3 regions of the Streptomyces sp. NPDC096013 genome follow, and region 1 is predicted to be linked to each of the others. Evidence: riboswitches for the same ligand, from Rfam matches in the RefSeq annotation. Region 1 holds a riboswitch; each other region holds the start of a gene.
What was found. A riboswitch is a leader RNA that binds a small molecule or an ion and turns the genes downstream of it on or off. The one in region 1 is predicted to bind cobalamin.

Region 1 (10,009 bases):
ACTTAGGGGCGACCCCGGTTCGCGGACGGGGTACTTTCGGCCATTCTCGCGGTGCTCGTCGTGGCCGAGATCGCGGATGCGCTCCGGGTCCGTGTCCGCCCCGTCCGCCGCCCCGCACTCTCCGTCCCGGTCGGGACGCCGTACGCCGGGTCGAACATCACGGCACCGGCCGGGCCGGTCCCGACCCGCGAGGGTGAGGAGGAGGCGGCCCGCGAGGCGGTCGGCGCCGACGCGGGCGGCCGGCCGGACGATCCGCGGAGTGCGCTGTTACGTCCGGGAGTTGACGGACGAGTCGGTGTACGGCCGGTATGTCGCGCGTGTCCGCCGGGGCCGCCCCGAGGCTGAGGTCCCCGGCCCCCACGACGTCGAACGCCCGCGGAGCGCCCGCCGAGAGGCCGGTCCGCGCCAGGGATTCCGTTGCTGTCGACACCGATGTCGGGCCTTCACCGAATCGACATGACGATATGCGGACGGGGTCTTTCGCGGCGGTGACGCGGTGACCTAGATTGCCTGCGCATTACACAGGTGATCAGCGTGGGGACGGAGCCGAGAAATGTCAGATGTGCCCGAAGTTCCGCCCGAAACGGGGCTGCCGGTGGTGACGCCGGCCCGTGTCGTCATCGCCGTGTGTCTCGTCGCGCCGTTCGTGGCGCTGCTCTGGGTCGGCTCCTACACGAAGATCGACCCCACCTTCATCGGCGTGCCGTTCTTCTACTGGTACCAGATGCTCTGGGTGCTGATCTCGACCGTGCTGACGATGACGGCCTACAAGCTGTGGCAGCGCGACCAGCGGACCCGCCATGGAGGTAACCGGTGAACGACGGCGTGAACGGCGTCGCCCTCGGCGTCTTCATCTTCTTCTTCCTGGCCGTCACGGTCCTGGGCTTCCTGGCCGCGCGCTGGCGCCGGGCCGACAACGAGCACAGCCTCGACGAATGGGGCCTGGGCGGACGGTCGTTCGGCACCTGGGTCACCTGGTTCCTGCTCGGCGGCGACCTCTACACGGCGTATACGTTCGTGGCGGTCCCGGCGGCGGTCTACGCGGCGGGCGCGGCCGGCTTCTTCGCGGTGCCGTACACGATCCTCGTCTACCCGCTGATCTTCACCTTCCTCCCCCGCCTCTGGTCGGTGTCGCACAAGCACGGGTACGTGACGACCTCGGACTTCGTGCGCGGGCGCTTCGGCTCGAAGAGCCTGTCGCTGGCGGTGGCGATCACCGGCATCCTCGCGACGATGCCGTACATCGCGCTCCAACTCGTCGGCATCCAGGCCGTGCTGGACGTCATGGGAGTCGGCGGCAGCGCGAACTCCAACTGGTTCGTGAAGGACCTGCCGCTGCTGATCGCGTTCGCCGTGCTGGCCGCGTACACCTACTCGTCCGGGCTCCGCGCACCCGCGCTGATCGCGTTCGTGAAGGACGGCCTGATCTACCTCGTGATCGCGGTGGCGATCATCTACATCCCGATCAAGCTCGGCGGCTTCGACGACATCTTCAGCGCGGCGGGCGCCAAGTTCAAGGCCGCGGGAGCGGGCGGGCTCGTCCCCGCGCCGGCGGGCCAATGGACGTACGCCACACTGGCGTTGGGCTCGGCACTGGCCCTGTTCATGTACCCGCACTCGATCACCGCGACCCTCTCCTCGAAGAGCCGCAACGTGATCCGCCGCAACACCACGATCCTGCCGCTGTACTCACTGATGCTGGGCCTGCTCGCGCTGCTCGGTTTCATGGCGATCGCGGCCGGAGTCAAGGTCACCAACGGCCAGTTGGCGATCCCGCAGCTGTTCGAGAACATGTTCCCGGACTGGTTCGCGGGCGTGGCGTTCGCGGCGATCGGCATCGGGGCGCTGGTGCCCGCGGCGATCATGTCCATCGCGGCGGCGAACCTCTTCACCCGCAACATCTACAAGGACTTCATCAAGCCGGACGCGACCCCGGCCCAGGAGACCAAGGTCTCCAAGATCGTCTCGCTCCTGGTGAAGGTGGGCGCCCTGGCCTTCGTCCTGACGATGGACAAGACGGTGGCGATCAACTTCCAGCTCCTGGGCGGCATCTGGATCCTCCAGACCTTCCCGGCCCTGGTCGGCGGCCTCTTCACCCGCTGGTTCCACCGCTGGGCCCTCCTCGCCGGCTGGGCGGTCGGCATGGTCTACGGCACCCTCGCGGCCTACGGCGTGGCCTCCCCGACCCAGGACCACTTCGGCGGCTCGTCCAAGGAGATCCCGGGCATCGGCGAGATCGGCTACATCGGCCTGACGGCGTTCGTGATGAACGTCGTGGTGACGGTGGTCCTGACGTTCGCGCTGAAGGCGTTCAAGGCGCCGGAGGGCGTGGACGAGACCAACCCCGGCGACTACACGGCCGACGCGGGCGACCCGGGCGTGAAGGAAGAACTCCCGGTGATCTCCGGCCACTGAGCCACCCTGGGGGCGCGGGACCGTATCGATGTGCGGCTCCCCGCGGGGGCGCGACCAGCGACACACGACCCGCAGCGGGCCGCCGAGAGCACGCCTCGGCGGCCCGCTGTCGTACACACTCACCCCCATGGACATCCTCATCCGCCGAGCAGTCCCCACCGAATACGAGGACCTCGGCAACATCACGGCGCAGGCCTACCTACAGGACGGCCTCCTCGACTACGGCGACACCGACCCCTACCTGGACGTACTGAAGGACGTGGCAACCCGCGCAGCCACCGCAGAGGTCCTCGTCGCGGTGGACGGCGACCACCTCCTCGGCGGCGTCACCTTCGTCCCCGGCCCCGGCCCCGTCGCCGACATAGCCCGCCCCGGCGAGACAGAGATCCGCGCCCTCGCCATCGCCCGCACCGCCCGAGGCAGAGGCGCGGGCGAGGCCCTGGTCCGCGCCTGCATCGACCGCGCCCGAGCCACGGAGGGCTGCACGGCCGTGGTCCTGTCGACCCAGCCCTCCATGCACGCGGCCCACCGCATCTACGAACGCCTGGGCTTCACCCGCACCCCCGACCGCGACTGGAATCCCGTGCCACACCTCGACAATCTCACTCTGCTCACCTATGAGCTGACGCTCTGAAACCACCGCGACACAACATCTGGTGGTGATGTGACGGGCGAACACAAGATGTATGCTCATGCTCGCTGTCGCCGCAGGGGAATCCGGTGCGAATCCGGAACTGTCCCGCAACGGTGTACTTGTGCGCATACCCGCACATGGTCAGTCCGAGGACCTGCCGACGGCGCGCGTCCGGCCACCTGGCCGGACGCATGACGTCCGGGCCTCGTGGAGTGGGCCGGTGGACGCGACGCCCCGTGCGCTCGTGTGCTGCCGGCCTGCCCTCGGCGAGGCCCCGTGCCGAGCGAGGGAGAGCCCCACCGTGACCATCGCGCCAGCAGAGCCGGCATCAGCGAACCGGGCAACCGACACGATCGTCCCCGGAACCGACGTTCCCGGAACGGCCGTTCCCGGAGCCGACGGTCCCGGTACCGCGATCCTGCGGACCCTGACCGAGCTGACCGCCGACCTCCCCGACGCCGACCCGGGCCGGGTCGCCGCCGCCACGTTGCGCGGCCGGTCCGCGCGGGCGGACGTGACGGAACTGCGCGAGCTGGCCACGGAGGCGGCCGCCGGCCTCATCTCCGAGGACCCCGTCTACTCCCGGCTCGCCGCCCGGCTGCTGACGATCAGCATCGCCGCCGAGGCCGCCTCCCAGGGCGTCACGAGCTTCACCGAGTCGGTCGCCGTGGGCCACCGCGAGGGCCTGATCGCGGACCGCACCGCCGAGTTCGCGACGCTGCACGCGGCCCGCCTGGACGCGCTGATCGACACCGGGGCCGACGACCGCTTCGGCTACTTCGGCCTGCGCACCCTGTACAGCCGCTACCTCCTCCGGCACCCGATCACCCGCAAGGTCATCGAGACCCCCCAGCACTTCATGCTCCGGGTCGCGGCCGGCCTCGCCGAGGACGACAGCACCCGCGCCCTGGAGGAGGTCGCCGCGCTGTACCGCCTGATGAGCCGCCTGGACTACCTCCCGTCCTCCCCCACGCTCTTCAACTCCGGTACGCGGCACCCCCAGATGTCGTCCTGCTACCTCCTCGACTCCCCGCTGGACGAGCTGGACTCCATCTACGACCGCTACCACCAGGTGGCCCGCCTCTCGAAGCACGCCGGTGGCATCGGGTTGTCGTACTCCCGTATCCGCAGCCGGGGTTCGCTGATCCGTGGCACCAACGGCCACTCGAACGGCATCGTCCCGTTCCTGAAGACGCTGGACGCCTCGGTCGCCGCGGTGAACCAGGGCGGCCGGCGCAAGGGTGCCGCGGCGGTGTACCTGGAGACCTGGCACTCCGACATCGAGGAGTTCCTGGAGCTGCGGGACAACACCGGTGAGGACGCCCGCCGTACGCACAACCTGAACCTCGCGCACTGGATCCCGGACGAGTTCATGCGCCGGGTCAACGAGGACGGCGAGTGGTCGCTGTTCTCCCCCGCCGACGTGCCCGAGCTGGTCGACCTGTGGGGCGACGAGTTCGACGCCGCGTACCGCGAGGCCGAGGCGCGGGGCCTGGCGAAGAAGACCATCCCGGCCCGTGACCTCTACGGCCGCATGATGCGCACCCTCGCGCAGACCGGCAACGGCTGGATGACGTTCAAGGACGCGGCCAACCGCACCGCCAACCAGACGGCCGAGCCGGGTCACACGGTCCACTCCTCGAACCTCTGCACGGAGATCCTGGAGGTCACGGACGACGGCGAGACGGCGGTCTGCAACCTCGGTTCGGTCAACCTGGGCGCGTTCGTCGTCGACGGCGACATCGACTGGGAGCGGCTGGACGAGACGGTCCGCACCGCCGTCACGTTCCTGGACCGCGTGGTCGACATCAACTTCTACCCGACCGAGCAGGCGGGCCGTTCCAACGCCCGCTGGCGCCCGGTGGGCCTCGGCGCGATGGGCCTCCAGGACGTCTTCTTCAAACTGCGCGTCCCCTTCGACTCCCCGCAGGCGCAGGCGCTGTCGACCCGGATCGCCGAGCGCATCATGCTCGCCGCGTACGAGGCGTCCGCCGAACTCGCCGAGCGCAACGGCCCGTTGCCCGCCTGGGAGAAGACCCGTACCGCCCGCGGTGTCCTGCACCCCGACCACTACGGCGTCGAGCTGACCTGGCCCGAGCGCTGGTCGGCCCTGCGGGAACGTATCGCCCGGACCGGCATGCGCAACTCGCTCCTGCTGGCGATCGCGCCGACGGCCACCATCGCCTCGATCGCGGGCGTCTACGAGTGCATCGAGCCGCAGGTCTCCAACCTGTTCAAGCGCGAGACCCTCTCCGGCGAGTTCCTCCAGGTCAACTCGTACCTGGTGGACGAGCTGAAGCAGCTCGGCGTGTGGGACGCCCGCACCCGCGAGGCGCTGCGCGAGGCCAACGGCTCGGTGCAGGCGTTCAGCTGGATTCCGGCCGACGTGCGCGCCCTGTACCGCACGGCGTGGGAGATCCCCCAGCGCGGCCTGATCGACATGGCCGCCGCCCGTACCCCGTTCCTGGACCAGTCCCAGTCCCTGAACCTGTTCCTGGAGACGCCGACGATCGGCAAGCTCTCCTCGATGTACGCGTACGCCTGGAAGCAGGGCCTGAAGACGACGTACTACCTGCGCTCCCGCCCGGCGACCCGCATCGCCCGCGCCGCCCAGGCCCAAGCCCCCATCCCCGTCCAGCAGGTGACCCCCGACGAAGAAGCGGTCGCCTGCTCCCTGGAAAACCCCGAGTCCTGCGAGGCCTGCCAATGACCAGCGAAGCCAAGAACCTTCTCGACCCGGGCTTCGAGCTGACCCTCCGCCCCATGCGCTACCCGGACTTCTACGAGCGCTACCGGGACGCGATCAAGAACACCTGGACCGTCGAGGAGGTCGACCTCCACTCGGACGTCGCCGACCTCGCGAAGCTGTCGCCGGGTGAGCAGCACATGATCGGCCGGCTGGTCGCGTTCTTCGCGACGGGTGACTCGATCGTGGCGAACAACCTCGTGCTGACGCTGTACAAGCACATCAACTCCCCCGAGGCGCGGCTGTACCTGAGCCGTCAGCTGTTCGAGGAGGCCGTGCACGTCCAGTTCTATCTGACGCTGCTCGACACCTACCTCCCCGACCCGGAGGACAGGGCCGCCGCGTTCGACGCGGTGGAGAACATCCCCTCCATCCGCGAGAAGGCCGAGTTCTGCTTCAAGTGGATCAACGAGGTCGAGAAGCTGGAACGCCTGGAGACCCAGGCCGACCGCCGCCGCTTCCTCCTCAACCTGATCTGCTTCGCCGCGTGCATCGAGGGGCTGTTCTTCTACGGCGCGTTCGCGTACGTCTACTGGTTCCGCAGCCGGGGTCTCCTGCACGGTCTCGCCACCGGCACCAACTGGGTGTTCCGCGACGAGACGATGCACATGAGCTTCGCCTTCGAGGTGGTCGACACCGTCCGCAAGGAGGAGCCGGAGCTGTTCGACGACCAGCTCCAGCAGCAGGTCACGGACATGCTGAAGGAGGCCGTCGAGGCGGAGCTCCAGTTCGGGCGCGACCTGTGCGGTGAGGGTCTGCCGGGCATGAACACCGACTCGATGCGCCAGTACCTGGAGTGCGTCGCGGACCAGCGTCTCCAGCGGCTCGGGTTCGCCCCGGTGTACGGCTCGGAGAACCCGTTCTCCTTCATGGAGTTGCAGGGTGTGCAGGAGCTGACGAACTTCTTCGAGCGCCGCCCGTCGGCGTACCAGGTGGCCGTGGAGGGCACGGTCGACCTGGACGAGGACTTCTAGCCCTTAGTGCTGGGACGGCCCATGGAGCTTCCATGGGCCGTCCATGGACCTCCTATGGAGGGGCAAAGTTCTTGAGGCGTGCCTGTTCGGGGCTCGTCGGCCCCGGATAGCTTCTGGCCGTTGTGTCATGTCACGCACAACAGCGCCACAGAACGTTCAAAGTGTCATGCCCATGACGACGTTCACCGCCGCCGCTACGCGCGTCACAGGCCTGCCACCAGCGCCGAGGAACCCCACTCCAACGACGGAGGCAGCACCCCCATGCGTGAAAAGCCCAGACGGAGTCTGCGAAGACTACTGACCGCCGCCATCCCCGCCCTCACCCTGAGCGTCTTCGGCCTCATGGCCGCGACGCCCGCCGGAGCGCAGACGGCCCCCCACGCCACCACCCAGTCCGCCCAGGTCTCCAAGGTCACCCAGAACGCGAAGGCCCTGACCGCCCCCGCGGCCCAGGCCGTCCACGCGACCGGCAAGGCCGGGCAGAAGGTGCCGACCGAGCGCCTCTGCGCGACCGCGGCCCCCGGCTCGGCGTCCTGTTTCGCCCAGCGGCGCACCGACATCAAGCAGCAACTGGCCGCCGCCGTGCACTCGGACGCCGCAGCCGCGGTCTCCGGGCTGAGCCCGGCCAACCTGCACAGCGCGTACGCGCTGCCCTCGACCGGCGGCTCCGGCCTGACGGTCGCGGTGGTCGACGCGTACAACGACCCGAACGCCGAGTCGGACCTCGCCACCTACCGCTCGAACTTCGGCCTGTCCGCCTGCACCAAGGCCAACGGCTGCTTCAAGCAGGTCAGTCAGACCGGCTCGACCACCTCGCTGCCGACCAACGACAGCGGCTGGGCGGGCGAGGAAGCGCTCGACATCGACATGGTCAGCGCGGTCTGCCCGAACTGCAACATCATTCTGGTGGAGGCCACTTCGGCCACCGACGCCAACCTCGGCACCGCCGAGAACGAGGCCGTCGCCCTGGGCGCGAAGTTCGTCTCCAACAGCTGGGGCGGCTCCGAGTCCTCCTCGCAGACCAGCGAGGACACCTCGTACTTCAAGCACCCGGGCGTCGCGATCACCGTCTCCTCCGGTGACAGCGCCTACGGCGCGGAGTACCCGGCGACGTCCCAGTACGTGACCGCGGTCGGCGGCACCGCACTGTCGACCTCCTCCAACTCCCGCGGCTGGACCGAGTCCGTCTGGAAGACCAGCAGCACCGAGGGCACCGGCTCCGGCTGCTCCGCCTACGACCCGAAGCCGACCTGGCAGACCGACACGGGCTGCACCAAGCGCATGGAGGCCGACGTCTCCGCCGTCGCCGACCCCGCCACCGGCGTGGCCGTCTACGACACCTACGGCGGCTCCGGCTGGGCGGTCTACGGCGGCACCAGCGCCTCGTCCCCGATCATCGCGGGCGTCTACGCGCTGGCCGGCACCCCCGGTTCCAGCGACTACCCGGCGAAGTACCCCTACTCCCACACCAGCAACCTGTACGACGTCACCAGCGGCAACAACGGCTCCTGCTCGCCGAGTTACTTCTGCACCGCGGGCACCGGCTACGACGGCCCGACCGGCTGGGGCACCCCGGACGGCACCGCCGCCTTCACCTCCGGCACCACCACGGGCAACACGGTGACCGTCACCAACCCGGGCAGCCAGTCCACCGTGACCGGCAGCGCTGCGAGCCTCCAGATCTCGGCCTCGGACAGCGCGGGCGCGACCCTCACCTACAGCGCGAGCGGACTGCCGACCGGCCTGTCGATCAGCAGCTCGACCGGACTGATCTCCGGCACCGCGTCCACCGCGGGCACCTACGCCGTGACGGTGACCGCGACCGACTCCACCGGCGCCTCCGGCTCGGCCTCCTTCACCTGGACGGTCAGCACCTCCGGCGGCGGCACCTGCACCTCCACCCAGCTGCTGGGCAACGCGGGCTTCGAGTCCGGCAACACCACCTGGACCGCGAGCAGCGGTGTCATCACCAACGACACCGGCGAGAGCGCGCACGCGGGCTCGTACTACGCGTGGCTCGACGGCTACGGCTCCACCCACACCGACACGCTGTCCCAGTCGGTGACCGTCCCGTCCGGCTGCAAGGCCACCTTCACCTTCTACCTGCACGTCGACACCGCGGAGACCAGCACCAGCACGGCGTACGACAAGCTGACGGTCACCGCCGGTTCGACCACGCTCGCGACGTACTCGAACCTGAACAAGGCCACCGGGTACGCGCAGAAGAGCTTCGACCTGTCCTCCTTCGCCGGCTCCACCGTCACGCTGAAGTTCAGCGGCGTCGAGGACTCCTCCCTCCAGACCAGCTTCGTCCTCGACGACACCGCCGTGACGACCAGCTGACCTCCTCATGAGCTGGGCCCCGGTCGTCTCGCAGCGGCCGGGGCTCTGTCATGTCCACGAATATTGCGCTGCTCACAAGGGATCCGGATGCGTCCGTGACACGTCAAAGGGGCAAAGGAGGCTCCCCATGCGCCGATCGATTCTTGGTCCGTCCCTCGCCGTCGCCACCCTGGCGCTCGCCCTCACGGGCTGCGGCACGAAGTCCGACACCGGCAGCAGCACGGTGTCGCCGTCGTCCTCCCCCACACCGAGCAAGAGCAGGGCGGCCTGTACGGCGAAGGAGACCCTCGCCGCGACCGACACGAACGGCACGTTCTGTCTGACGACCGGAAACACCGTCCGCATCCTGCTGGACGGGACGACGACCCGGCCCTGGGCCCCGGTGAAGACCGTCGGCACCGGCCTGAAGGCCACCAACAGCGGAATCCTGATCCGGCCCGGCGACGCGAGCAACGCCTACGAGGCGGTCTCGGCCGGGACCGTGAAGCTCACGTCGTCCCGGCCGCTGTGTGCCACCGCGCCGCACAAGATCTCGTGCAAGGGAATCCAGGAGTGGTCGGTCACCGTCGTGGTGTCGAAGCCATGAGCCGGTGCGCGGTCCGGATCTGACGGTCGACGCGCCGGTCGTGCGCGATGCCGAGCAGCGAGGGGAAGGTCACGGCCACGAGGATGCCGACGACGGTGAGAAGGGCGATGAGGTTGTCCATGGCTGCGTTCATGGACATGAGTCTCGTCCTGTTGACTCCTTACCGTGAGTGGCAGGACTGCCGTACACCCTCGATTTACTGCCATCCGAGGCGCACACTGGCGGCATGCTGACGAACGTGGCCGTGGTCCTGCTCGACGGAGTGCACCCCTTCGAACTCGGCGTGGTCTGCGAGGTGTTCGGCCTCGACC
Region 2 (10,009 bases), on a different contig from region 1:
AACATGCTGCGCACGACGGTCGCGACGCTGGCCGCCGGGGTGGGCGGCGCCGAGTCCGTCACCGTGCTGCCCTTCGACCACGCGCTCGGCCTGCCGGACTCGTTCGCGCGCCGGATCGCCCGCAACACCTCGACGATCCTGGTCGAGGAGTCGCATCTGTCCCGGGTGATCGACCCGGCGGGCGGCTCCTGGTACGTGGAGCGCCTCACGGACGAACTCGCCCACGCGGGCTGGGAGTTCTTCCAGCACGTCGAGCAACAGGGCGGCCAGGCGGCGGTGTTGCGCTCCGGCGCCCTCCGCGAGGACCTCGCCGCGACCTGGGCGACCCGCAGCGCGAAGCTCGCCGAGCGGCGCGAACCCATCACCGGCGTGAGCGAGTTCCCGAACCTGACCGAGCGACTCCCGGCACGGGCACCCGCCCCCGCGGAGCCCTCCGGCGGGCTGCCGCGCGTGCGCCGCGACGAGGCCTACGAGGAGCTGCGCGCCCGCTCCGACGCCCACCTCGCGGCGACCGGCTCCCGGCCGCGGATCTTCCTGGCGGCGCTCGGCCCGGCCGCCGCGCACACCGCCCGGCTCTCCTTCGCGTCGAACCTGTTCCAGGCGGGCGGCATCGAGCCCGTCACCGCGGGCACGTTCGCGGACAGCGGCGCCACCGAGGCCTGCCTGTGCTCCAGCGACGCGCTGTACGAGGAGCAAGCGGCCGTCGTCGCCGGGGAGTTGAGGTCGGCCGGTGCCACGCAGGTGTTCCTCGCGGGCCGTCCCGGGCAGTACCCGGGAGTCGACGCCTACGTCTTCGCGGGCTGCGACGCCGTAGCCGTGCTCTCCGCCACCCTCGACCGCATGGGAGTGTCCTGATGACAGCGATGGGGCGCATCCCCGACTTCTCCGGGATCGAGCTGGGGACCCCGGCCGGCGGAGCGGGGACCGACGAGTGGCGTGACGCCGTGAAGGGAGCGGCGAGCGGCGACGACCTCCTCTGGGAGACCCCGGAGGGCATCGCGGTCAAACCCCTGTACACGGGGCAGGACGTGGAGGGCCTGGACTTCCTCGCCACCTACCCGGGCATCGCGCCGTATCTGCGCGGCCCGTACCCGACGATGTACGTCAACCAGCCCTGGACGATCCGTCAGTACGCGGGCTTCTCCACGGCCGAGGAGTCCAACGCCTTCTACCGGCGCAACCTGGCGGCCGGTCAGAAGGGCCTGTCGGTCGCCTTCGACCTGCCCACGCACCGGGGGTACGACAGCGACCACCCGCGGGTGACCGGTGACGTCGGCATGGCGGGCGTGGCGATCGACTCGATCTACGACATGCGGCAGCTCTTCGACGGCATCCCGCTGGACAGGATGACCGTGTCGATGACGATGAACGGCGCCGTGCTGCCGGTGCTGGCGCTCTACATCGTGGCGGCGGAGGAACAGGGCGTACCGCCCGAGAAGTTGGCCGGGACCATCCAGAACGACATCCTCAAGGAGTTCATGGTCCGCAACACCTACATCTATCCGCCGAAGCCGTCGATGCGGATCATCTCCGACATCTTCGCGTACACCTCGCAGCGGATGCCCCGCTACAACTCGATCTCCATCTCCGGCTACCACATCCAAGAGGCGGGCGCGACGGCCGACTTGGAGCTGGCGTACACCCTCGCGGACGGCGTGGAGTACATCCGGGCGGGCCGGGAGGCGGGGATGGACGTGGACGCGTTCGCGCCCCGGCTCTCCTTCTTCTGGGCGATCGGCATGAACTTCTTCATGGAGATCGCGAAGTTGCGCGCGGCGCGGCTGCTTTGGGCCAAGCTGGTCAGGCAGTTCGACCCGCAGAACGCCAAGTCCCTCTCCCTGCGCACCCATTCACAGACCTCGGGCTGGTCGCTGACCGCGCAGGACGTTTTCAACAACGTCACGCGCACCTGCGTGGAGGCGATGGCGGCGACCCAGGGCCACACCCAGTCGCTCCACACCAACGCCCTGGACGAGGCCCTCGCGCTGCCCACCGACTTCTCGGCGCGCATCGCCCGCAACACCCAGCTCCTCATCCAGCAGGAGTCCGGCACGACCCGCGTGATCGACCCGTGGGGCGGCAGCGCGTACGTCGAGAAGCTGACCTACGACCTCGCGCGCCGCGCCTGGCAGCACATCGAGGAGGTCGAGGCGGCGGGCGGCATGGCCAAGGCCATCGACGCGGGCATCCCCAAGCTGCGCATCGAGGAGGCCGCGGCCCGCACCCAGGCCCGCATCGACTCCGGCCGCCAGCCGGTCATCGGCGTCAACAAGTACCGGGTGGAGACCGACGAGCAGATCGACGTCCTCAAGGTCGACAACTCCTCGGTCCGCACCCAGCAGATCGAGAAACTGCGGCGGTTGCGCGCCGAGCGCGACGAACAGGCCACCCAGGCCGCCCTGCACGCCCTCACCCGCGCGGCCGAGGGCACCGGCAACCTCCTGGAGCTGGCGGTCGACGCGGCCCGCGCGAAGGCGACGGTCGGCGAGATCTCCGACGCGCTGGAGAAGGTATACGGGCGGCACGCGAGCCAGATCCGTACGATCTCCGGTGTGTACCGCACCGAAGCCGGCGAGTCCCCGTCCGTCGAGCGCACCCGCGCCCTGGTGGACGCCTTCGAGGAGGCCGAGGGCCGCCGCCCCCGCATCCTGGTCGCCAAGATGGGCCAGGACGGCCACGACCGCGGCCAGAAGGTGATCGCCACCGCCTTCGCCGACCTCGGCTTCGACGTCGACGTCGGCCCGCTGTTCCAGACCCCCGGCGAGGTGGCCCGCCAGGCCGTGGAGGCGGACGTGCACATCGTCGGGGTCTCGTCCCTCGCCGCCGGACACCTGACGCTCGTACCGGCGTTGAGGGAATCGCTCGCCGAGGAGGGCCGGGAGGACATCATGATCGTGGTCGGCGGCGTGATCCCGCCGCAGGACGTCCCCACCCTCCTGGAGATGGGCGCGGCGGCCGTGTTCCCGCCCGGGACGGTGATCCCGGACGCGGCCCACGACCTGGTGCGGCGACTGGCCACCGACCTCGGGCACACCCTGTGATCGAGCTCGACACCTATGTGAAGGGCGTCCTCGACGGCAAGCGGGCCCTCGTGGCCCGCGCCATCACCCTCGTCGAATCGACGAAGCCCCAACACCGGCTCATGGCGCAGGAGTTGCTGACCGAACTCCTCCCGCACAGCGGCCGGGCGCGACGCATCGGCATCAGCGGCGTACCCGGCGTGGGCAAGTCGACCTTCATCGACGCGTTCGGCACCCTGCTCACCTCGCTGGGCTTCCGGGTGGCGGTCCTGGCCGTGGACCCCTCGTCCAGCCGCACCGGCGGTTCGATCCTCGGCGACAAGACCCGCATGGAACGCCTGGCCGTGGACCCGGCCGCCTTCGTCCGCCCCTCCCCCACCGCCGGCACCCTGGGCGGCGTGGCGAAGGCGACCCGTGAGTCCATCGTGGTCATGGAGGCGGCGGGCTACGACGTGGTCCTCGTCGAGACGGTGGGCGTGGGCCAGTCGGAGACGGCGGTGGCCAACATGGTCGACTCGTTCCTGTTGTTGACGTTGGCCCGCACCGGCGACCAGCTACAGGGCATCAAGAAGGGTGTCCTGGAGCTGGCGGACGTCATCGCCGTCAACAAGGCGGACGGCCCGCATGAGCGGGATGCCAGGAGCGCGGCCCGCGAGCTGGCAGGCGCGCTGAGGCTGATGCACCCCGCGGACGCGGCCTGGACCCCGCCGGTGTTGAGCTGTAGCGCGCGCGAGGGCACGGGCCTGGACACGGTCTGGGAACGCCTCGAACAGCACCGCTCACTGCTGGAGTCCACCGGCCGGCTGGCCGCGAAGCGCAGCGAGCAGCAGGTGGACTGGACGTGGACGATGGTCCGGGAAGAACTGCTGGGCAGCTTGCGCTCAGATCCCACCGTACGCGCACTGACTCCGGACCTTGAACGCCAGGTCCGTCAGGGCGAGTTGACACCAACCCTGGCGGCGGAGGCAATCCTCCGAGCCTTCGAATCCCGGGGACCCCAGCCTACCTAGGGGCGCGGGGCTGTCTCGATGTGCGGCTCCGCCGCGCGGGCGCGACCGGCCCCCACCGGGCCCGCGGACAAAAATCGACGCACCCACCCCAAACCCTTTAGGCTGACGGCGCAGCTGGTTCGCCCCGTCAGCCAGACGGACGCGTCGCAAGAGGGAACCCGGTGAAAATCCGGGACTGCCCCGCAGCGGTGAGCGGGAACGACCGCCGTCATACGCACTGGGCCCACACAGGACCTGGGAAGCGACGGCCAGTAGGTGTCCTCCGATCGAAAAGGGGGACGTGCCCGCAAGTCCGAAGACCTGCCACCTGCCCGCACGCGAAGCATGCGCGCGCGGAGTCCCGGTGACCTCGTGGGCGGGTCGGCGTACACACGGGCGGTCACCACCCCCGGTCTACGAACCTTCGCGCTCCCGTGCCGCCACCGGGATCCAGGGAGATATCTCGCGAAGGAGATTTCCGTGACAGCGAAGTCCGCAGCCGCGGCAGCACGGTCGACCGTGTACGGCTACCCCCGTCAGGGCCAGGGCCGGGAACTGAAGAAGGCCGTCGAGGGCTACTGGAAGGGCCGCGTCGACGCCGACGCCCTCCGGACCACCGGCGCCGAACTGCGCCGCACGAACTGGCGGCACCTGACGGACGCCGGCATCCACGAGGTACCGACCGGCGACTTCTCGTACTACGACCATGTCCTGGACACCAGCGTCATGGTCGGCGCGATCCCCGCCCGCCACCGCGCCGCCGTCGAACTCGACGCGCTGGACGGGTACTTCGCGATGGCGCGCGGCACGCAGGACGTGGCGCCGCTGGAGATGACGAAGTGGTTCGACACCAACTACCACTATCTGGTGCCCGAGTTGGGCCCGGACACCGTGTTCACCGCCGACTCCACCAAGCAGGTCTCGGAGTTGAAGGAGGCTCTCGCCCTGGGCCTCACCGCCCGCCCGGTCCTGGTCGGCCCGATCACCTACCTCCTGCTCGCGAAGCCCGCCCCGGGTGTCGCGGCCGACTTCGAACCGCTGACCCTCCTGGACCGCCTGCTGCCGGTGTACGCCGAGGTCCTCGCCGACCTGCGCGCGGCGGGCGCGGAGTGGGTGCAGCTGGACGAGCCCGCTCTCGTCCAGGACCGCACCCGCGCCGAACTGAACGCCACCCTGCGCGCCTACCGCGAGCTCGGGGGCCTCACCGACCGGCCGCGGATCCTGGTCGCCTCCTACTTCGACCGGCTCGGCGAGGCCCTGCACGTCCTCGCCAAGACGCCGGTGGAGGGGCTCGCCCTCGACTTCACCGGGGCCGCCGCCGCCAACCTGGACGACCTGGCCGCGGCGGGCGGTCTCCCCGGCAAGCGGCTGGTCGCGGGGGTCGTCGACGGCCGTAACGTCTGGGTCGACGACCTGACCAAGTCCCTCGCCACGCTGGGCACGTTGCTCGGTCTCGCCGAGCGGGTCGACGTGGCCGCGTCCTGCTCGCTGCTGCATGTGCCGCTGGACGCCGCCGCCGAGCGGGACATCGAGCCGCAGATCCTGCGCTGGCTGGCGTTCGCACGGCAGAAGACGGCGGAGATCGTCACCCTCGCCAAGGGCCTGGCGCAGGGCACCGACACGATCGCCGCCGAACTCGCCGCCAACCGAGCCGACTTGGCCTCCCGCGCCGGTTCGGCCCTCCCCAGCGACCCCGCCGTACGGGCACGGGCCGCCGCGGTCACCGACGCGGACGCCCGCCGCTCCCAGCCGTACGGCGAGCGGACGACGGCCCAGCGCGCGCGTCTCGGGCTTCCGCCGCTGCCGACGACCACGATCGGGTCGTTCCCGCAGACGGCCGAACTGCGCACCGCGCGGGCCGACTTGAGGGCCCGGCGGATCGACACGGCCGGATACGAGGAGCGGATCAGGGCGGAGATCCAGGAGGTCATCGCATTCCAGGAGAAGACCGGCCTGGACGTCCTCGTGCACGGCGAGCCCGAACGCGACGACATGGTCCAGTACTTCGCCGAGCGGCTGACGGGCTACCTCGCCACGCGGCACGGCTGGGTCCAGTCGTACGGCACCCGGTACGTCCGTCCGCCGATCCTGGCCGGCGACATCTCCCGCCCGGAGCCGATGACGGTGCGCTGGACGACGTACGCCCAGTCGCTCACCGGCCGTCCGGTCAAGGGGATGCTCACCGGACCGGTCACCATGCTCGCCTGGTCCTTCGTCCGCGACGACCAGCCGCTCGGCGACACCGCGCGGCAGGTCGCCCTCGCCCTGCGCGACGAGGTCAACGACCTGGAGGCGGCCGGGACTTCGGTCATCCAGGTGGACGAGCCCGCGCTGCGCGAGACCCTGCCGCTGCGCGCGGCGGACCGGGAGGCGTATCTCGCCTGGGCCACGGAGGCGTTCCGGCTGACCACCGCCGGGGTCCGGCCGGAGACGCAGGTCCACACGCACATGTGCTACGCCGAGTTCGGCGACATCGTGCGGGCCATCGACGACCTCGACGCGGACGTCATCAGCCTGGAGGCGGCCCGCTCCCACATGCAGGTCGCCCGCGAGCTGGCCGAGCACGGTTATCCGCGCGAGGCGGGACCGGGTGTCTACGACATCCACTCCCCGCGGGTGCCGAGCGCGGAGGAGGCAGCGGCCCTGCTGCGCAGGGGACTCGATGCCATTCCGGCGGAGCGGCTGTGGGTCAACCCGGACTGCGGTCTGAAGACGCGCGGCTGGCCGGAGACCCGTGCGTCCCTGGAGAACCTGGTGGCCGCGGCCCGCACGGTCCGTACGGAGCTGGCCGGGTCCTGAACCGAGGGCGGGGACGGCCAGGGGGGGAGCACCTTCCGGCCGTCCCCCGCCCCGGTGTGGGCGGGGGACGATGTCCGGCACAGCCCGGAGAACTGGAGCGACGACGTGACCAGCCGCATCACCTTGATCTCGCCCGCGATGAACCGGTCCCTGCGGGAGACCCGGTTCGACGACGGGTGCCCGCTCGACCCGCGTGGTGCGGCGCGGGCCGCGTCCGTCGCGGACTCCCTCCGCCCGGCCGACCGGGCGCTGGTCTCGCCCACCCTGCGGTGCCGGGAGACCGCGTCCGCGCTGGGCCTGTCGGCCGTGGTGGAGCCGGAGTTGGCGGGGCTGGACATGGGGCGGTGGCGGGGGCTGACGCTGGACGAGGTGATGGGTCGCGAGCCGGACGCGGTGATGGGCTGGCTGACCGATCCGGATGCGGTGCCTCATGGCGGGGAGTCGGTGCGGGGGCTCTGCGCGCGGGCGGTGCGGTGGCTGGATGCGGCGGGTGGGTTCGAGGGCCGGACGCTCGCGGTGGTCGAGCAGGAGTTCGTGCGGGCCGTGGTGATCGCCGTTCTCGGTGCGCCAGGGTCCGCGTTCTGGCGGCTTGATGTGGCGCCGCTCACCGCGACCGAGATCAGTGGGCGGGGTGGGCGGTGGAATGTGCGGCTCGGGCGGGAGCTGGGGGGTGGGGGGGGGGGGCGTTGAACGCCGCGTCGGATCTGTAGTCGCCTGGCCGCCGGTCGGTGGGGGCTGGTCGTGCAGTTCCCCGCACCCCTAGAAGGGCGCTGCGCTTGACCGGAGTGCTCAGGATCGACCCGCTATACACTCCGTATATACTGGATGTGTATAGTCCTGACATGTCAACTTTGAGGTCTCTGTGTAAGAAGAGGGAAAGAAGCCGGGGCGGGTTGCGTGGCGTCGGCGTGTTTGTGGTGGGCCTTGCAGTGGTGCTGGCGGCCAGTGGGTGCGGCCGGGGGGAGACGACCGCGCCTGCCACCGCCCGCGGCGAGGGTGGGGCGGGTGTCGCGCAGGCGCGTTTCGGGGCGGTCGACTGCCGGGAGGTGAAGTGCATCGCGCTCACCTTCGACGCCGGGCCCAGCGAGAACTCGGCGCGGTTGCTCGACATCTTGAAGGAGAAGCGGGTTCCGGCGACCTTCTTCCTGCTCGGCAAGCGGCACATCGAGAAGTACCCGGAGCTGGTCGCGCGCATGGCGGCCGAGGGGCACGAGGTGGCCAGCCACACCTGGGACCACAAGATCCTGACCCGGATAACCCCCGCGCAGATACGCGACGAACTGGAACGCACGGACACCGCGATAGAGCGGATCACCGGCGAGCGGCCCACGCTGATGCGTCCGCCGCAGGGCCGTACGAACGGCACCGTGCACAGGATCTGCCGGGAGCTGGGCCTCGCGGAGGTCCTGTGGAGCGTCACCGCGAAGGACTACGCGACCACCGACTCCGCGCTCATCACCCGGCGCGTCCTCGCCCAGGCCTCCCGCGACGGCATCATCCTGCTGCACGACCTGTACCAGGGCACCGTGCCGGCCGTCCCCGGCATCATCGACGCGCTGAAGGAGCGGGGGTACGTGTTCGTGACCGTGCCGCAGCTGCTGGCGCCCGGGAGCGCCGAGCCCGGGAAGGTCTACCGCCCCTGAGTCACCAGGTCGGGCGGAGGCGCCCTGGCCGGGCAACTCCCGGGCGGCAAGGTCCAGTTGGTCAGAAGACCAGGGTCCAGCCCTCGCGGGCGGCCTGGTCCGCGGTGTACGAGACGCCGTGCACCTTGAGGCCGCCCGCGTCGAGGAGGGTGATCTCGCCGCCCTGGTTGCCGAGTTGGACGCCGTCGGTGAGCGGGACGAGCAGGGTGGCGCCCGGGGCGAGCGGGCCGGGCGGTACCGCGCACGAGTGGCCTAGCCGGTCCCGGATGCGCCAGCCGGCCGGGTCGAGCGGGTCGGGCGAGGCGTTGAGCAGCGTGACGCTCTCCGACTCGGGCGCCGGGCCACGCGGGTTGACCAGCGCCGCAACCACCCGCACGGGCTGACTGCCGGGGCCGGGGCGTGAGCCGTCCGTCCCCTCCAGGGTGTGGCCGGTGGTGTCGTCGGTGTGCCAGGACTGGCTCTGGAAGGCGAGGAAGATGCCGACCCAACGGGACTGCGCCGGGAAGTGGATGAGGAGACCGCCGTCCTGCCAGACCCCGTCGTCACCGCTGAACCGGCGGCTGTTGCCCTGGTTCATATGGATGTCGTGGACGCCGTTGCCGGGCAGGAAGCCGAACACCTTGTCCTTGACGGTCGGTTCGGGCCCGAAGCGCTCACCGAAGACGTACAGCCGCGCGTCCGGGTCGTCCACCGCGCGCCGTACGTAGTGGTCGAGGAGGTCGGCGAGGTCGTTGTCGGGACCGCTCGCGTCCGGCGGCAGCGTGCGCAGCCGCGCCGGGTCGAAGAGGTTGCCGCGCACGAAGTCGAGGTTCGGGCCGCCGGGGCCGGGCAGCAGGGTGTTCCAGCCGCTCGGGAGGCCCTCCAGGCGGGCGGTGACCGGGTGTTGGAAATCCTCGCTGACGACGTAGAGCAGCTCGGAGGGCTGCTCCGCCGACAGGACGTTGACGGCGGCCCGGAAATGCGTACCCGAGTCGTCCGTGAGATGGATCTGGTAATGCGGTGTACCGGCGGCGCCCTCGCGCCTCGTGTCCACCGCGCGCGTGATCAATACGCCATAGGCCTTCAGCGGCACGACGACCAACTCCCCCTGCGGGCAGGCGGGATGCCCGCCCATGCGGGACAGCGTAGGGGGGAGGCGCCCGCTCCGGCCCGGACGCGGGGAAACTCGGGGCGGCTGTCCGGTGTACGTATCCGAACCTATGAACCGCTAGGCCAAGGGTGTGAGCCCTCGGTGAAAGTACCGCCGATCAGGAAGCGTTCTCTACGATCCAGACATGGTCAACTTCCGTCTCGAACGCACGGCTCCGCTCCCGATCGAGGAGGCGTGGCGCCGGTTGACGGAGTGGTCACGCCACGCCGACGTGGTGCCGCTGACCCGGATCACCGTGGTCACTCCCCCGCCGACCGCCGAGGGCACGGTCTTCGTGGCCCGTTCCGGGCTCGGCCCGCTCGGTTTCGACGACCGGATGGAGGTCACGGTGTGGCGCCCGCCGACGGACGGCGAGCCGGGTCTCGTCCGGCTGGAGAAGCGGGGGCGGGTCGTCCTGGGCTGGGCCGA
Region 3 (10,009 bases), on a different contig from region 1:
CGAAAGATACATATGGGCACAAATCGCCCACCCCAGTCGCCCGACTGGAGACCGACCGGCAGCGACGGACCCCCCAACACCCGCTGGGGGAGCCGCCGCACACATCACCACCCCCGAAGGAAACATGGCCCACCACCACACACCGAACCCCACCCGCACCCGCCCCCTCGCCACCGCCCTGACCGCCCTCACCGCCGCGGCGCTGGCCACCGCCCTCGCCACCACCCCGGCCACCGCCGCCGGCTCCCCCAAGGGCCACGACGTCTCCTCCCACCAGAAGAGCGTCAACTGGTCGAACGCGAAGGCGAAGGGCGCCACGTTCGTCTACGTCAAGGCGACCGAGTCGACGACCTACCGCAACCCGTACTTCAGCCAGCAGTACGACGGCGCCCGCAACGCCGGCATCATCCGCGGCGCCTACCACTTCGCCCTGCCGAACAGGTCGTCCGGCACGAGCCAGGCCGGGTACTTCGTGGCGCACGGCGGCGACTGGAGGGCGGACGGCTGGACGCTGCCGCCGGCGCTGGACATCGAGACGAACCCGTACGACAAGAAGCACCCCTGCTACAGCCTGAGCAGGACCGGCATGGTCAACTGGATCAAGGCCTTCAGCGCCGAGGTGAACCGGCGGACCGGCCGCCGCCCGGTGATCTACACGACCACCCAGTGGTGGAAGACCTGCACGGGCAACAGCAGCGCCTTCGCCGCGACACACGCCCTCTGGATCGCCCGCCACAGGACGGCGAACGCGGGCACGCTGCCCGCCGGATGGTCGTACTGGACCTTCTGGCAGTACGCCAACAGCGGCGGCCTCCCGGGTGACCAGAATCTCTTCAACGGGACGATGACCCAGCTGCGGAAGTTCGCCCGCGGCTATTAGGCCGCCCCCGGCGAACCCGCCGAGCTGCCATCGGGCCAAGCGCCGCACGGCCACCGGGCGAAACGCCACCCGAGCCCCTCCCCACCCCTCCGCACCCCCAGGCAATCCACCAGGTAATTCGCTGACATGCGGACACCACGGATACCCCCCTAGTTCACCTTCCGTTCATTCAGATTGCCTACGGTCAACGCGCCGATGACCTCGAACGATTGCCTGGGTAAATGGAAAACTTCTCGCTGATCCTCGCGATTGTGGTCGTCACCGCACTCGCGTTCGATTTTACGAACGGTTTTCACGACACCGCCAACGCGATGGCCACCACCATCTCGACCGGTGCGCTCAAGCCCAAGGTCGCGGTGGCCATGTCGGCCACCCTCAACCTCGTGGGCGCCTTCCTCTCCGTGGAGGTCGCCAACACGATCTCCAAGGGACTCGTCGACGAGAGCGGAATCCGGCCCGAGGTCATCTTCGCCGCCCTGGTCGGCGCGATCCTCTGGAACCTGGTGACCTGGCTCGTCGGGCTGCCGTCCAGTTCCTCGCACGCCCTGATGGGCGGTCTGATCGGCGCGACCATCGCCTCCGCCGGGACCGGCGCGGTCCACGGTGACGTCCTCGTCACCAAGGTGCTGCTGCCCGCGCTCGCGGCCCCGGTCGTCGCCGGCGTCGCCGCGCTGCTCGCCACCCGCTTCTCCTACGCCCTGAGCAAGAACGCGGGCGGCAAGGCCGCCGACAAGGGCTTCCGCGCCGGACAGATCGCCTCCGCCGGACTGGTCTCACTGGCCCACGGCACGAACGACGCGCAGAAGACGATGGGCATCATCACGCTGGCCCTGATCGCCGGCGGCTCCATCGCCCCCGACTCGAACCCGCCCACCTGGGTGATCCTCTCCGCGGGCCTCGCCATCGCGATGGGCACGTACATCGGCGGCTGGCGCATCATCCGCACGATGGGCAAGGGCCTGACCGACCTCCGGCCGCAGCAGGGCTTCGCCGCCCAGACCAGCGCCGCCGCGGTCATCCTGGCCTCCTCGCACATCGGCTTCTCCCTCTCCACCACGCACGCCGTCTCCGGTTCGGTGATGGGCGCGGGCCTCGGCCGCAAGGGCGGTGTCGTCCGCTGGTCGACCGCGACCCGGATGTTCGTCGCCTGGGGCCTGACGCTGCCGGCCGCCGCGTTGGTCGGCGCGCTCGCCGAGTCCGTGACCGACCTCGGCGACTGGGGCACCGCGCTGGTGGCCGTCTTCCTGGTCGCCTCCAGCGCCGGCATCTGGGCGCTCTCCCGCCGCCAGGTCGTCGACGCCTCGAACGTCAACGAGATCGACGAGCCGGCCGGCGTGGTCACCACCGCGATCGCCGCCGTGACCCCGCCCCCGTCGGTCGCCCTCTCCGAAGGCCTCACGGCGACGATCCTCTCGCCGCCCGTCGTCGCCACGTCCGACCCGACGACCCCGGCGACCCCGCCGGCCGCCGCCGTCTGAGCCCGCGCCCCAGGTACGAAGGAACGAATCAGCATGGACATCGACTGGGCAGCCCTCGGCTCCGTCTTCGGCGTCAGCCTCGTGACCACCGTGGCCCTCGTGGCCGTCTTCACCCTCGGCATCACCGCCCTCTCCCGCCGCGAACGGGCCACCGCCCAGGGCGACTCCGCGCCTCTCGCCCTGACCGGCGCGTACGCCTGCTTCGCGGCCTGCGCGGCGGCGGTGGCGTACGGGATCTATCTGATCGTGGCCTGACCGGCCGTCAGTCGACGCGGGTGTGGGGTGCGGGACGGATCGCCGTCGCGCACCCCACATCCGCGTGACCGCTCCGACCCCTCGTGTGTGGGCCTCAGCACACTCCGTCCCCGCAGGTCAACAGCAAGTTGACGGCCCTTCCAACAGCATGGTGGACTGCCGGAGCCATGTACGGCGGCAGAAGAGGAAGCCGGTGTGAATCCGGCGCGGTCCCGCCACTGTCACCGGGGTAGACACCCCCGGGAGCCAGGAACTCTCACCGCCGGTCTCGTCGAACCAGGGCGTGGACACCCTGAGTGAGGACATATCGCCATGCTCGGCTGCCGTTCGAGGTCCACCACCAGCACAGAGTCCGACCCGGCGATCGGCTGAGCCGATGCGTGCCGATCGCGTCTTCGCGTACGGCGCCGCCGCCGGCCTCCTCGGCGACCACCTGCTCGGCGATCCCCGCCGCGGGCATCCGGTCGCCGCGTTCGGCCGTGCCGCGGCTGCCGTGGAACGTCTGCTGTGGCGCGACCACCGAGGCTGGGGCGCCCTGCACACCGCCGTGTGCGCGGGGGGCGCCATCGCCCTCGCCACCGCGGCCACTTCGGCCCTACGACCTTCCCGTGCGGCTTCTGTCGCGCTCACCGCCGCCGCCACCTGGGCCGTCGTCGGCGGGACCTCCCTCGCGCGCGAGGCCGGGGCCGTCGGGCGGGCGCTGGAGGCCGGGGACATCGAGGCGGCCCGGGCGCGGCTCCCCCACCTCTGCGGACGGGACCCGCAGGCCCTCGACGCGGACGGGATCGCCCGGGCCGTCGTCGAGTCCGTCGCCGAGAACACCTCCGACGCGGTCGTCGGCGCCCTGGTCTGGGGCGGCATCGCGGGCGTCCCGGGCCTGCTCGGCTTCCGCGCCGTGAACACGCTGGACGCGATGGTCGGCCACAAGTCGCCCAGATACCGCCGCTACGGCTGGGCCTCGGCCCGTCTCGACGACGTGGCCGGCTGGCCGGGCGCCCGTCTCACCGCCGCCCTCGCCACCGTCGCGGGCGGCGACCCGCGCGGTGCCGCCCGCGCCTGGCGCGCCGACGCCTCCAAGCACCCGAGCCCCAACGCCGGTCCTGTGGAGGCCTCTTTCGCGGGCGCCCTCGGCGTACGGCTGGGCGGCACCCTCTCCTACGGCGGTCGGGTCGAGCACCGGCCCGTGCTCAACGGCGACGGACGCCCCGTCGCCGTACCGGACATCGCGCGTGCCGTACGGCTGTCCCGGCGCGTCGGTCTGCTCGCGCTCGGGGTCACTGTCGCCGGACGGCTGTCGCTGAAGGGACGTGCCTCATGAGCGGCGGCGGACTGCTGGTCGCCGGGACCACCTCCGACGCGGGCAAGAGTGTCGTCACCGCCGGGATCTGCCGGTGGCTGGTGCGGCAGGGGGTGAGGGTCGCGCCGTTCAAGGCGCAGAACATGTCCCTGAACTCGTTCGTGACGCGCGAGGGTGCCGAGATCGGGCGGGCGCAGGCCATGCAGGCGCAGGCGTGCCGGATCGAGCCGACCGCGCTGATGAACCCCGTACTCCTCAAGCCCGGCGGCGACCGCAGCAGCCAAGTGGTGCTCATGGGCAGGCCGGTTGGCGAGATGAGTGCGCGCGGCTATCACGGCGGGCGTCAAGAGGCGCTGCTCGGCACGGTGTTGGACTGTCTCGCCGAGTTGCGGGGCACGTATGACGCGGTGATCTGTGAGGGGGCCGGGTCGCCGGCGGAGATCAATCTGCGGCGGACCGACATCGTGAACATGGGCGTCGCGCGCCGTGCGAAGCTGCCCGTGCTCGTCGTCGGCGACATCGACCGCGGGGGCGTCTTCGCCTCCTTCTTCGGGACCGTCGCGCTGCTGAGCCCCGAGGACCAGGCGTTCGTCGCCGGGTTCCTCGTCAACAAGTTCCGGGGTGATGTGTCGCTCCTGGAGCCGGGGTTGGAGATGCTGCTCGGCCTCACGGGGCGGCGGACGTACGGCGTGCTGCCGTTCCGGCACGGGCTCGGGATCGACGAGGAGGACGGGCTGAGGATCTCGCTGCGCGGCACCGTGCGCGAGTCGAACACCGCGCCGCCGGTCGGCGAGGACGTGCTGCGGGTCGCCGTCTGCGCGATCCCCCTCATGTCCAACTTCACCGACGTGGACGCGCTGGCCGCCGAACCGGGTGTCGTGGTGCGGTTCGTGGACCGGCCGGAGGAGCTGGCCGACGCCGATCTCGTCGTGATCCCGGGGACCCGGGGCACGGTGAAGGCGCTGGAGTGGCTGCGGGAGCGGGGACTTGGGGACGCCCTCGTCCGCCGGGCCGCCGAGCGGCGGCCGATCCTCGGCATCTGCGGCGGCTTCCAGATCCTCGGCGAGCACATCGACGACGAGGTCGAGAGCCGGCGGGGCTCGGTCGACGGACTCGGACTCCTGCCGGTGCGTGTGCGGTTCGCGCGCGAGAAGACCCTCGCCCGACCCGGGGGCGAAGCCCTCGGCGAGCCGGTCGAGGGGTACGAGATCCATCACGGGGTGGCCGGGCTCATGGGCGGGGACGCCTTCCTGGACGGGTGCCGGGTCGGTCAGACCTGGGGCACCCACTGGCACGGCTCGCTGGAGTCGGACGGGTTCCGGCGGGCGTTCCTGCGCGAGGTGGCCGCCGCCGCGGGCCGCCGGTTCGTGCCGGCGCCCGGCACCTCCTTCGCCGCGCTGCGCGAGGAGCAGCTCGACCGGCTCGGCGACCTCATCGAACAGCACGCGGACACGGACGCGCTCTGGCGACTCATCGAGTCCGGCGCGCCGCAAGGACTGCCTTTCATTCCACCGGGAGCGCCCGCATGAGCACAGTGTTGTTGTTGTCGACCGCCGACACGGATCTGCTGGCGGCCCGCGCCTCCGGCGCCGCGTACCGGATCGGCAACCCGTCCCGGGTGGACGCGGCGGAGGAACTCCCCGCCCTGATCTCCGGTGCGGACATCGCCGTCGTACGCCTGCTCGGCGGCAAGCGGGCCTGGGAGGACGGGCTCGCCGCGCTCAAGGCCTCCGGCATCCCGACCGTGCTGCTGGGCGGGGAGTCCGTCCCCGACGCGGAGTTGATGGCCGAGTCGTCGGTACCGGCCGGTGTGGTCGCCGAGGCGCTGCGCTATCTCGTCGAGGGCGGCCCCGACAACCTCACCGAACTCGCCCGGTTCCTCTCGGACACGGTGCTGCTCACCGGCGAGGGCTTCGAGGAGCCGCGGAAGACGGCCGAGTTCGGCGTCCACGGCGAGCGCGCCTTCGTCGAGGGCCGCCCCACGGTCGGCGTGCTCTTCTACCGCGCGCACCACCTCTCCGGCAACACCGCCTTCGTGGACACCCTCTGCGAGCAGATCGAGGCGAAGGGCGCCAACGCCCTTGCCGTGTACTGCGGTTCGCTGCGCGGCGCCGACTCCGGCCTGTACGAGATCCTCGGCACGGCGGACGCCCTGATCGCGACCGTCCTCGCCTCCGGCGGCACCCACGCCTCGCAGGCCTCGGCCGGCGGCGACGAGGAGGCCTGGGACATCGGCGCCCTCGCCGACCTCAACATCCCGGTGCTGCAAGGGCTTTGCCTCACGTCGTCCAGGGCGGCCTGGGACGCGTCGGATGCCGCCCTCTCCCCCATGGACGCGGCGATGCAGGTGGCAATCCCGGAGTTCGACGGCCGCCTGATCACCGTTCCGTTCTCCTTCAAGGAGCAGGGCCCGGACGACGTCCCGGTCTACGTCGCCGACCCCGAGCGGGCCGCGCGGGTCGCCGGAATCGCCGTACGGCACGCGCGGTTGAAGCACAAGCCGAACGCCGAGAAGAAGCTCGCGCTCGTGTTCACCGCCTACCCGACGAAGCACTCGCGCGTCGGCAACGCGGTCGGTCTGGACACGCCCGCCTCGGCGGTGCGGGTACTGGACGCGCTGCGGGACGCCGGATACGGGGTCGACCAACACCCGGACAACGGCGACGAGTTGATCCACCGGCTCATCAACGCCGGTGGCCACGACGTCGAATGGCTCACCGAGGAACAGCTGGCCGCCGCGCCCGCGCGGGTGCCGCTCGCCGACTACCAGGCGTGGTTCGACAGGCTCGAACCGGAACTCAGGCAGGGCATGGTGGACGCGTGGGGCGAGCCGCCCGGCAGCCTCTACGTCGACGGCGACGACATCGTGCTCGCGTCCCTTCAGTTCGGGAACGTCGTCGTGATGATCCAGCCGCCGCGCGGCTTCGGGGAGAACCCGATCGCGATCTACCACGACCCCGACATGCCGCCGTCGCACCACTACATGGCCGCCTACCGGTGGCTGGACAACAGCTTCGGCGCGGACGCGGTCGTCCACATGGGCAAGCACGGCACCATGGAATGGCTGCCGGGCAAGGGACTCGGGCTCAGCGGCGGCTGCGCGCCGGACGCCGTGCTGGGTGAACTCCCCCTGATCTACCCGTTCATCGTGAACGACCCCGGCGAGGGCACACAGGCCAAGCGGCGAGGTCACGCGACGGTCGTCGACCACCTCGTGCCGCCGATGGCGCGTGCCGACACCTACGGCGACCTGGCCAAGCTGGAGCAACTCCTCGACGAGTACGCCCTGGTGTCCGATCTGGACCCGACGAAGGCACCGGCCGTCAGGGCGCAGATCTGGACGCTGGTGAAGGCGGCCGAGCTCCACCACGACCTGCATGTCGACGACCAGCCGGACGACGCGGCGTTCGACGAGTTCGTGATGCACATCGACGGCTATCTGTGCGAGATCAAGGACGTGCAGATCCGCGACGGGCTGCACATCCTCGGCGGCGGCCCGGTCGGCGAGGCGCGGGTGAACCTCGTGCTGGCCGTGCTGCGCGCCTCGCAGGTGTGGGGCGGGCAGGCCAACGCGCTGCCGGGGCTGCGGGCCGCGCTGGCGGAGCACTTCGGCCTGGTGGAGAAGGAGTTGCTGGCCGAGCCGGGCGCCCCGGTGAAGGTGCCGGTGGAGCTGACCGAGCTGGTCGACGGGCCCGCCCGGTCCGCCGCCGACGCGATCGACCTGCTGGAGCGGCTGTGCCGCCGGTTCGCCGAGGGCATGGAGTCCCAGGAGTGGGAGGTCACGACCGTACCGGCCCTCGTCCGCGAGGTGATCGGCGCCGAACTCCCGGACGCCGTGGCGGTGTTGGAGTTCGCCTGCGTCGAGGTCGTGCCCCGGCTCGCCCGCACCACCGACGAGATCGACCACATCCTCCTCGCCCTGAACGGCGGTTACGTCCCGGCGGGCCCCTCGGGTTCCCCGACCCGCGGCCTGGTCAACGTGCTGCCGACCGGACGGAACTTCTACTCCGTCGACCCCAAGGCCATCCCGTCCAGGCTGAGTTGGGAGGTCGGGCAGTCCCTGGCCGACTCCCTCGTGCAGCGCTACCTCCAGGACACCGGCGAGTTCCCGACGTCGGTCGGCCTCACGGTGTGGGGCACGTCCGCGATGCGCACCCAGGGCGACGACATCGCCGAGATCCTCGCGCTGCTGGGCTGCCGTCCCGTCTGGGACGACGCCTCGCGCCGGGTCACCGGCTTCGAGATCGTGCCCGTGACGGAGCTGGGCCGCCCGCGCATCGATGTCACCGTGCGGATCTCCGGCTTCTTCCGGGACGCGTTCCCGCACGTCGTCGGGCTGATCGACGACGCGGTCCGCGCGGTGGCCGAGCTGGAGGAGCCGCCGGAGTCCAACTACGTCCGCAAGCACGCCGACGAGGACACCGCCGAGCACGGCGACCGCCGCCGCGCCACGGCCCGTATCTTCGGCTCCAAGCCGGGTGCGTACGGCGCTGGGCTGCTGCCGCTGATCGACGCCCGCAACTGGCGCAGCGACGCGGACCTCGCCGAGGTGTACGCGGTGTGGGGCGGTTACGCGTACGGGCGCGGGCTCGACGGGCGGCAGGCCCGCGGGGACATGGAGACCGCGTTCCGGCGCATTGCCGTGGCGGCCAAGAACGTCGACACCCGCGAGCACGATCTCGTGGACGCCGACGACTACTTCCAGTACCACGGCGGCATGGTCGCCATGGTCCGCCATCTGACCGGCGCCTCCCCCGAGGCGTACGTCGGCGACTCGGCCACCCCCGACCAGGTCAAGACCCGCACGCTGGGCGAGGAGACCCACCGCGTCTTCCGCGCGCGGGTCGTCAACCCCCGCTGGATGGCGGCGATGCGGCGCCACGGCTACAAGGGCGCCTTCGAGATGGCGGCGACCGTCGACTACCTCTTCGGGTACGACGCGACGGCCGGGGTCGTCGACGACTGGATGTACGAGAAGCTCAGCGCGGAGTACGTCTTCGACCCGGAGAACCAGGACTTCATGAAGAAGTCCAACCCGTGGGCGCTGCGCGGCATCACCGAGCGGCTGCTCGAAGCGGCCGAGCGCGGACTGTGGGCCGAGCCGGACGCGGACACGCTGGAACGACTGCGGGCCACCTACCTGGAGCTCGAAGGCGACCTGGAGGGCGACGACAAGTGACAACTCCCTTTCCGTTCACGGCTGTTGTCGGCCAGGACGATCTGCGGCTCGCGCTGCTGCTGAACGCCGTGTCACCGGCGGTCGGCGGTGTGCTGGTGCGCGGCGAGAAGGGCACCGCCAAGTCGACGGCGGTACGCGCGCTTTCGGCGCTGCTGCCCGAGGTCGCCGTCGTGCCCGGCTGCCGCTTCTCCTGCGACCCCGCCGCGCCCGACCCGGCGTGCCCGGACGGGCCGCACGAGACCGGGCCCGGGGCTCAACGCCCGGCGCGCATGGTCGAGTTGCCGGTCGGCGCCTCCGAGGACCGGCTCGTCGGCGCGCTGGACATCGAGCGGGCCCTCGCCGAGGGCGTCAAGGCCTTCGAGCCGGGCCTGCTGGCCGACGCGCACCGGGGCATCCTCTACGTCGACGAGGTCAACCTCCTCCACGACCACCTCGTCGACCTGCTGCTGGACGCGGCGGCGATGGGCGCGTCGTACGTCGAACGCGAAGGCGTCTCCGTCCGGCACGCCGCCCGCTTCCTGCTCGTCGGCACCATGAACCCCGAAGAGGGCGAACTGCGCCCGCAGTTGCTCGACCGCTTCGGCCTGACCGTGGAGGTCGCCGCCTCCCGCGAACCCGACCAGCGGGTCGAGGTCGTACGGCGCAGGCTGGCCTACGACGACGATCCGGAGGGTTTCGCGACCCGCTGGGCGGACGAGGAGTCCGCCGTGCGGGCGCGGATCGTCGCCGCGCGTGCGCTGCTGCCGTCCGTGCGGCTGGGCGACGGGGCGCTGCGGCAGATCGCGGCGACCTGTGCCGCCTTCGAGGTCGACGGGATGCGCGCCGACATCGTGATGGCCCGTACGGCGACCGCGCTGGCCGCGTGGGCCGGGCGGACGGATGTGCTCGCCGAGGACGTCCGGCAGGCCGCGCTGCTCGCG

Region 2: linked by a shared signal. The riboswitch ahead of metE (5-methyltetrahydropteroyltriglutamate--homocysteine S-methyltransferase) and the one ahead of ACIRB1_RS28230 (ribonucleoside-diphosphate reductase subunit alpha) in region 1 are both predicted to bind cobalamin.
Region 3: linked by a shared signal. The riboswitch ahead of ACIRB1_RS11245 (cobalamin biosynthesis protein) and the one ahead of ACIRB1_RS28230 (ribonucleoside-diphosphate reductase subunit alpha) in region 1 are both predicted to bind cobalamin.

What each region holds. Positions count from the first base shown of each region.
Region 1 covers NZ_JBIWGK010000009.1:88,503-98,511, forward strand. Annotated here, with positions in the region: gene ACIRB1_RS28210 (CstA-like transporter-associated (seleno)protein) at 77-460, shown strand; gene ACIRB1_RS28215 (DUF3311 domain-containing protein) at 554-817, shown strand; gene mctP (monocarboxylate uptake permease MctP) at 814-2,415, shown strand; gene ACIRB1_RS28225 (GNAT family N-acetyltransferase) at 2,543-3,049, shown strand; cobalamin riboswitch at 3,095-3,226, shown strand; gene ACIRB1_RS28230 (ribonucleoside-diphosphate reductase subunit alpha) at 3,351-5,759, shown strand; gene ACIRB1_RS28235 (ribonucleotide-diphosphate reductase subunit beta) at 5,756-6,769, shown strand; gene ACIRB1_RS28240 (putative Ig domain-containing protein) at 7,031-9,112, shown strand; gene ACIRB1_RS28245 (hypothetical protein) at 9,240-9,698, shown strand; gene ACIRB1_RS28250 (hypothetical protein) at 9,673-9,831, opposite strand; gene ACIRB1_RS28255 (GlxA family transcriptional regulator) at 9,925-10,009, shown strand, end outside.
Region 2 covers NZ_JBIWGK010000001.1:1,161,279-1,171,287, forward strand. Annotated here, with positions in the region: gene ACIRB1_RS05060 (methylmalonyl-CoA mutase family protein) at 1-855, shown strand, start outside; gene scpA (methylmalonyl-CoA mutase) at 855-3,041, shown strand; gene meaB (methylmalonyl Co-A mutase-associated GTPase MeaB) at 3,038-4,030, shown strand; cobalamin riboswitch at 4,129-4,353, shown strand; gene metE (5-methyltetrahydropteroyltriglutamate--homocysteine S-methyltransferase) at 4,490-6,808, shown strand; gene ACIRB1_RS05080 (histidine phosphatase family protein) at 6,914-7,498, shown strand; gene ACIRB1_RS05085 (polysaccharide deacetylase family protein) at 7,651-8,451, shown strand; gene ACIRB1_RS05090 (DUF2278 family protein) at 8,513-9,523, opposite strand; gene ACIRB1_RS05095 (SRPBCC family protein) at 9,726-10,009, shown strand, end outside.
Region 3 covers NZ_JBIWGK010000002.1:828,613-838,621, reverse strand. Annotated here, with positions in the region: gene ACIRB1_RS11260 (lysozyme) at 125-880, shown strand; gene ACIRB1_RS11255 (anion permease) at 1,102-2,358, shown strand; gene ACIRB1_RS11250 (hypothetical protein) at 2,392-2,613, shown strand; cobalamin riboswitch at 2,748-2,890, shown strand; gene ACIRB1_RS11245 (cobalamin biosynthesis protein) at 2,990-3,931, shown strand; gene ACIRB1_RS11240 (cobyric acid synthase) at 3,928-5,439, shown strand; gene cobN (cobaltochelatase subunit CobN) at 5,436-9,089, shown strand; gene ACIRB1_RS11230 (putative cobaltochelatase) at 9,086-10,009, shown strand, end outside.